DNA from 2 places in the Maribacter aquimarinus genome. Region 2 is predicted to be linked to the other one. Evidence: riboswitches for the same ligand, from Rfam matches in the RefSeq annotation. Region 2 holds a riboswitch; the other holds the start of a gene.
What was found. A riboswitch is a leader RNA that binds a small molecule or an ion and turns the genes downstream of it on or off. The one in region 2 is predicted to bind S-adenosylmethionine.
Positions count from the first base shown of each region.

Region 1: another riboswitch for S-adenosylmethionine. It lies ahead of ACKWCC_RS13580 (O-acetylhomoserine aminocarboxypropyltransferase/cysteine synthase family protein); the one in region 2 lies ahead of ACKWCC_RS14415 (homocysteine S-methyltransferase family protein).

Region 1 covers NZ_JBLFEO010000019.1:55,411-58,817, reverse strand. Annotated here, with positions in the region: gene thrA (bifunctional aspartate kinase/homoserine dehydrogenase I) at 1-183, opposite strand, end outside; gene ACKWCC_RS13580 (O-acetylhomoserine aminocarboxypropyltransferase/cysteine synthase family protein) at 266-1,558, opposite strand; SAM riboswitch class I at 1,739-1,871, opposite strand; gene ACKWCC_RS13575 (DUF3575 domain-containing protein) at 2,253-2,762, shown strand; gene metK (methionine adenosyltransferase) at 2,973-3,407, opposite strand, start outside.
Region 2 covers NZ_JBLFEO010000021.1:64,238-67,644, forward strand. Annotated here, with positions in the region: gene ACKWCC_RS14410 (vitamin B12 dependent-methionine synthase activation domain-containing protein) at 1-258, opposite strand, end outside; gene ACKWCC_RS14415 (homocysteine S-methyltransferase family protein) at 322-1,323, opposite strand; SAM riboswitch class I at 1,438-1,564, opposite strand; gene ACKWCC_RS14420 (LytR/AlgR family response regulator transcription factor) at 1,692-2,390, opposite strand; gene ACKWCC_RS14425 (sensor histidine kinase) at 2,387-3,407, opposite strand, start outside.

The DNA of each region.
Region 1 (3,407 bases), on a different contig from region 2:
ACCGATCAGGGCAGACCACCAACCGTCTTCCCCGGTTACGTTGCTATTGCCCGTAAGGGCATGATTCACCAATACTATGGGGGCGCTGTGCAGTTCCCTGCCGAAAAGTTGATAGGACAGTTCAATGTTTTGGGACACCCCACTAAAGGTGGTGTAGTTCTCAATGGTTAACCGATGTAACATAAGCCGCTTGAAAAATAAGGTAAAGGCCTCTTGGCCACAGCTTGTACCCTGCGCCAAAAGACCTTTTGTGAATGGAGATCAATTATACGTGCGCCGGTGCATCAATGGCAGCAAAGGCCTGCTCCAGATCCGCCTTGAGGTCTTCCAGGTCTTCCAGCCCCACGGATAGCCTAATGAGGTCCTGCCCCACCCCGGCACTTTCCTGCTGCTCCACACTCAACTGTTGGTGGGTGGTGCTTGCAGGATGGATAATGAGGGACTTGGTATCGCCAATATTGGCCAATAAGGAAAAAACCTTGGTGGCGTCCGTCAAATTCTTGGCGGCCTCAAAACCACCTTTTACCCCAAAGGTGACCAAACCGCTCTGTCCTTTTGGCAAGTACGCTTGGGCCAGTTCATAATAGGTATTGCCCTTTAGGCCGGGATAGTTTACCCAGGCCACCTCCTCGCGTTCGGACAGCCAAGTGGCCAGGGCAAGGGCGTTCTCGCTGTGCTGTTTGATGCGCACGTTCAAGGTTTCCAGCCCCTGGATGATCTGGAAGGCGTTGTAGGGGCTCAGGGCACCGCCAAAGTCGCGCAGCCCTTCCAAAATCAGTTTAAAGGTAAAGGCAGCGGCCCCGAGGGCCTCGCTGTACACCAGGCCATGGTAGCCGGCGGAGGGTTCCGTGAACTCCGGGAACTTCCCGTTGGCCCAGTCAAAGGTACCGGCGTCTATGATGGCCCCTCCCAAGGAATTGCCCTGTCCGCCAATGTACTTGGTCAAGGAATGGATCACCAAATTGGCCCCGTGCTCTATGGGGTTCAGCAGCGCTGGGGTGGCCACTGTATTGTCCACGATAAAGGGTACCTTGGCCGCCTTGGCCTGCTCGGAAATGGCCTTGAGGTCCAAAACGTCCAATTTGGGGTTGCCCAAGGACTCCACAAAAATGGCACGGGTGTTTTCTTGTACCGCCTTGCCAAAATTTTCGGGCTCGGAGGCATCCACAAAGGTAGTGGTAATGCCCAGGCGGGGAAGGGTTACATTCAAGAGATTGAAGGTGCCGCCGTACAGACTGCTGGAAGCCACAATGTGGTCTCCCGCCCGCAGGAGCGTGAGCAGACCGGTTGAAATGGCCGCAGTGCCCGAGGCGAAGACCACGGCGCCCACACCGCCCTCTATGGCGGCCAAACGGTTTTGCAGAATTTCATTGGTGGGGTTGTTCAAACGGGTATAAATATAGCCCAGTTCTTTGAGTGAGAACAGGTTGGCCGCATGGTCCGTATCCTTAAAGACGTAAGAGGTGCTCTGGTAAATGGGCACGGCCCGCGTCCCTTCTGTCTTGGTGGTGTCATGCCCTGCGTGCAGGGCGTTGGTGGCAAATTTTTGATCGCTCATGATGTTGTTTTTTTAAATCGTTATTAAAAATGGACGCGCCGCGGTACGTACCGCAACTTCAACTAAACCAACAAAAAACAAACAACCTCCGGCCCGCGTTGCCGGGAGGTAAGATCAAAAGGTTATCAAAAAAGAAAATCGAGAATGTCGATGATGGTTATCCTTCCCAAAAACGATGCTTTGGCATCGCAGGTTCCACGCTTTGTTGGAACCGGGTAGAATGTAGCACCTTCTTAGTACGATCATCGCTGGAAGTGACTAAGGGTTGCTAAGGTTTCAAAGGGTCTAATCCCTCCACCTTTCTTGATAACTTTTCAATATGTGCTTGAACTTTGAGGGCACAAATAAAAGGGAGAAAAGATTAAAAACCTAATGATTTTCAAAAATTTCACAAAAACCCAGTGAATTGGTAGGATACCTTATGGGCCCGGTGTCATTTCAGTGGTGTATCCGATGCAAAATAGGGGGGAAAGCGGCAACGATCGCCGTCAAAAAAAAAAAGGATTCCATCTCCAAAAAACGGGTAGGCCCGTGGCCGTGATGCCCTACCGCCCGGCGTTGGCATTACGCTGTGGTGCTCTACCCAAAATGGACCGGGCTTTGGAGCCAAGAACATTTTGCCTGGTGTGGCATACCATTTCACCGGGTTATGCGTTAGCTCTCCAACGGAGGGGCCGTTACCAAAACAAAAAATATGCTGCACAAAATTCTTTTTACCACCCTGTTCCTAATCGGAGTGGTGGGGGCCAACGGCCAAAACAACGTGATAAAGGCGAGTGCGCTGATCGGCAACCTTGGCCTACAGTATGAACGGGCCCTGGGAGATCGTTTTGCACTCATTGGCCAAGTGGGCCACTCCAATTTTACCAACTCGGTGAACGATGTGGAAACGACCTCCAACGGGTTGGGTTTTTTGGTGGAGGGCCGCTACTATCTTTCAAAAAACAAGGAACGTATGGAGGGCTGGCACATTGGTGTGTTCTACAGCGCCATGAACACGGAGTCTTCAGAGGGTTTACAAACCAATATTGCCTCACTGGGCATCGCCTCCGGGTATCAGTGGGTGTTTGGCTCCCATATTTCCTTGGGCCTGGTCTTCGGTGCCGGCACCTTTGATTATGACAGTGACCAGGATCGTGGCCTTCTTCTAGAAGGTCTTACCTTTTGGCCCCATTTGGGCCTCTCCCTGGGATACCGGCTTTAAACGCCCACGGTACAGACCAATGCTTGGCCCCATACAGGGCCATACAAACTGGGCGGCACGGTTACCGGGTCTAACAGACCGTTGCCATAAGTTCCAAAAACAATGCCCCCTCAGGACTTATTTGTTTACTGCGAAAAGTGGTGTAGATTGGCACCCCGCACCATACAGGAGCTTCCCCCATCCTTGTTCACTTCTTGGAAAACCAGTGGCTCAAAGCCCAAATGATGCTTTGATTTCTGCGGTCATGTCCAATTTTTCCCACGTGAACAGTTCCACCTCTTTTTCGATCCTACCGTTGTAGGGAGACTCAAACACCTTGGTAACCGTTCTGGGGGCCTTGCCCATATGGCCATAGGCCGCTGTCTCCAAATAGATGGGGTTTCTGAGCTTTAGCCGCTCCTCTATGGCAAAGGGGCGCATGTCAAAAAGCTGGGCCACTTTCTTGGCAATGTCACCGTCCGAAAGGGGCACTTTGGCCGTCCCATAGGTGTCCACAAATATGGAGGTGGGCTCCACCACGCCAATGGCATAGCTCACTTGCACCAAGATTTCATCGGCCACCCCGGCGGCCACCAGGTTTTTGGCCGCGTGCCGCGCGGCATAGGCGGCACTGCGGTCCACCTTGCTGGGATCTTTTCCACTGAA
Region 2 (3,407 bases):
ATCAATGAGGCCATCGTCCATATTGATGTCTATGACCTGTGCACCGCCTTCCACCTGCTCGCGTGCCACGTCCAGGGCCTCCTCAAACCTTTCCTCCTTTATGAGCCGAAGAAATTTCCGGGAACCGGCCACATTGGTGCGCTCGCCCACATTTATGAAATTGGTTTCGGGCGTGACCACCAAGGGTTCCAGGCCGGACAACTTTAAATATCTGGGCGCCCCACCGTCCCTTTGGGAAGCCCCGGATTCGTTGTCCATTGTTGTGTTGCTAGCGTTCATCTTTTGTGTTCCTTCTTCATTAAGAGCCCATCCTGCCCGTTCTCAAGGGGCCATTTCCAACTTTCTGGGGCCATATTGGGCCACCAGCTCGGCAATGGCCCTGATGTGTTCCGGAGTGGTGCCGCAACAACCGCCAATGATGTTCACCAGGCCTTTTTCCAAGTACTCCTTGATCTGGGCGGCCATCTGCGCCGGACTCTCATCATATTGCCCAAAGGCATTGGGCAGGCCGGCGTTGGGGTGGGCCGAAATGGCGTGGGCCGATTTTGCCGAAATCACCTCCAAGTGGGGCACCAACTGGCTGGCGCCCAAGGCACAGTTGAACCCCACCGATAAAATGGGCATGTGCGAAACGGAAATGAGAAAGGCCTCTGCCGTCTGTCCGGACAGGGTTCTCCCGGAGGCATCGGTAATGGTGCCACTGACCATGATGGGGATGTCCACGTTTTGCTCCTCCTTGATTTCGTCTATGGCAAAAAGGGCCGCCTTGGCGTTCAGTGTATCAAAAACGGTCTCCAGAAGCAACAGGTCCGCACCGCCCTTGAGCAGCGCCTCTGCCTGTTGTTTGTATGCAATTCTTAGCTCGTTGAAGGAGATGGCCCTAAAACCGGGGTCGTTCACATCCGGGGACATGCTGGCGGTTTTGTTGGTGGGGCCCATGCTGCCGGCCACAAACCGTGGTTTGTGCGGCTCTTTGGCCGTAAACTCCAAGGCCACTTCCTTGGCGATACGGGCCGATTCATAATTGAGCTCTTCCACCAATTCTTCCATATGGTAGTCGGCCATGGCAATGGTGGTGCCGGAAAAGGTATTGGTCTCCACAATGTCTGCCCCCGCTGCAAAATACTGTCGGTGCACGTCTGCAATGGCCTCCGGTTGGGTCAGGGACAGTAGGTCGTTGTTGCCCTGCAAGGGATGCGGCCAATCCTTGAACCGTTCGCCGCGAAAATCGGCTTCCGTGAATTTGTGCCGTTGCAGCATGGTGCCCATGGCCCCGTCCAAGATGAGGATGCGCCGTTGTAAAATGTCTTTGATGTCTGCCATAACACGGGGCGCCAAGGCGCCCTATTTTTTTTTATAGATGGTATCAAGGAAGGGAAGGATGGGGACATGGTCCCTTTAGCTGTGGTTATCTATGCGTTTTGGGATTGCTTCCCGCGGCCAACGAAGCCTCGGGGCAGCACAACGCTAGAATGTAGCACCTTCTCGGGCCTCCAAACCTGGGCGGCACAAAGGGTTGCTAAGGCTTCGCAGGGTCCAATCCCTCCACCTTTCTTGATAACGGTTTTCAGTGTTTTAAAGAACTGGGGCAAAGTTCGGGCACATGGCCTTTAAAAGCAAGGAAAAGGGCGATTTTTCAAGTCTTGCGGTGTTTGGATCAACTGCTCTCCTGCCCGGTGGGGCATAAAAAATCAAAACAACCTCTCCACCTGCTCGCGAAAGGTCTCCCCAATGGAGAGTTCTTTGTCCCCGAGAAAAACACTGTTCTTGCGCACGGCAGTGATGGCATCCAAAGCCACCACATAAGACTTATGTATCCGTATGAAGGCACCAGGCGGCAGCTCTTTGTCCAGCTCCCTGAAACTGATACGGACCACCAAGGGGTGCTGGGCACTTTTTAAATGGAATTTGATGTAATCGCCATAGCCCTTCATCCAAATGATATCTTTGAAATTGATCTTGACCCGGCTGTAATCTGCATTCACAAAGAAATGGTCCTTTGCTTTCTTTGTGGCCGTCTCGGCCTGTCCGGATTTCAGTTCAAAAAGTTCCCGGGCCCTAAGGCAAGCTCTCAAAAAACGCTCTAGGGGAACCGGTTTTACAAGGTAATCCACCACATCCAAATCATAACTTTCCACGGCATATTGCTTGTAGGCCGTGATGAAGATAACCAATGGCTTTTTTTCCAAACTTGCAATGAACTGGAGCCCGCTTAGACCAGGCATTTGAATGTCTATGAACACCAAATCCACAGCGTGCTTCCCCATGGCGTCTACAGCCTCAAAAGCGTTGTTACAGGTGGCCACCAACTGTAAAAAGGGGACTTTACCTATATTATCCTGGAGAAGCTCAAGGGCAAGAGGCTCATCATCTATGGCGATACAGTTCATTGGGAGTTTAGTTTTATTTGCAGAAGCACCGAATACCAAACATCATTTGTTTCAATTTTTAAGTTGTGCCTAGTGCCGTAAAGTAGCTGTAACCTTCTTTTTACATTGGCCAAACCAATGCCGGAGGTCTTGTCCTTGGCCTGGTCCTTTTCAACAAATTTGTTGCGCACCTTAAAAACCAGCAAATTGTCCGCAGCCGCTAACGAAACCTCTATAATGGGGTCTTCTATGATACCCGTGCCATGCTTAAAGGCATTTTCCACAAAAGGTATCAACAGCATGGGCTCTAAGGTGTGCCAATCTTCCTGTAGGTATAAATTAACCTTAAGGCTAAGCCTATCCCCAAAACGTAATTTTTGCAAGTCTATATAGCTTTGCAAATAATCAGCTTCGCTCTTTATCAGCACCTTCTCATCATCGGTCTCATACAACATATACTGCATAAAGGAGGAGAGTTTTAAAATGGTGGGCTCCAACTTTGGACTGTTGGCCCTGGCCAACGCAATAACATTGTTGAGCACATTGAACAAAAAGTGAGGACTGATCTGCGATCGCAGAAATGCAAGTTCTGTTTTTAAGTTCTCACGCTCTTTTTCCTGGGCCCTGCGCTCCAATCTTAAACGATCGCTCACGGTCCTTAAGGCAACAGCCATAAGTACAAAGAACAAAAAGGGAAGTGCATTGTGCAAGAGCGCTGTATTAATGGAATATGGGTAGGCAAAGTTCAGCGCATCGTAAGCGAAACGATTCATTAAGAGTATAAGCGCCAATAGGCCTAAATTCACTACCACAAAAAGCAAAACATTTCTTCTATATAAGAATTTTGGCACCAAGAATTGGGTGTTCAGATAAAATGTGGACATCCAAAACAGATTCATCAGGATGTTAAGAACCAAAATCTTCTGCGCAAACTCGGTGGGCATCCTATCTCCCGAATACTGCAAGGAAAAGATATAGGGCAGGGCAAAGACAAAGCCCCACACCAATACATGCAGAACAACCGTCTGATATTTCTTT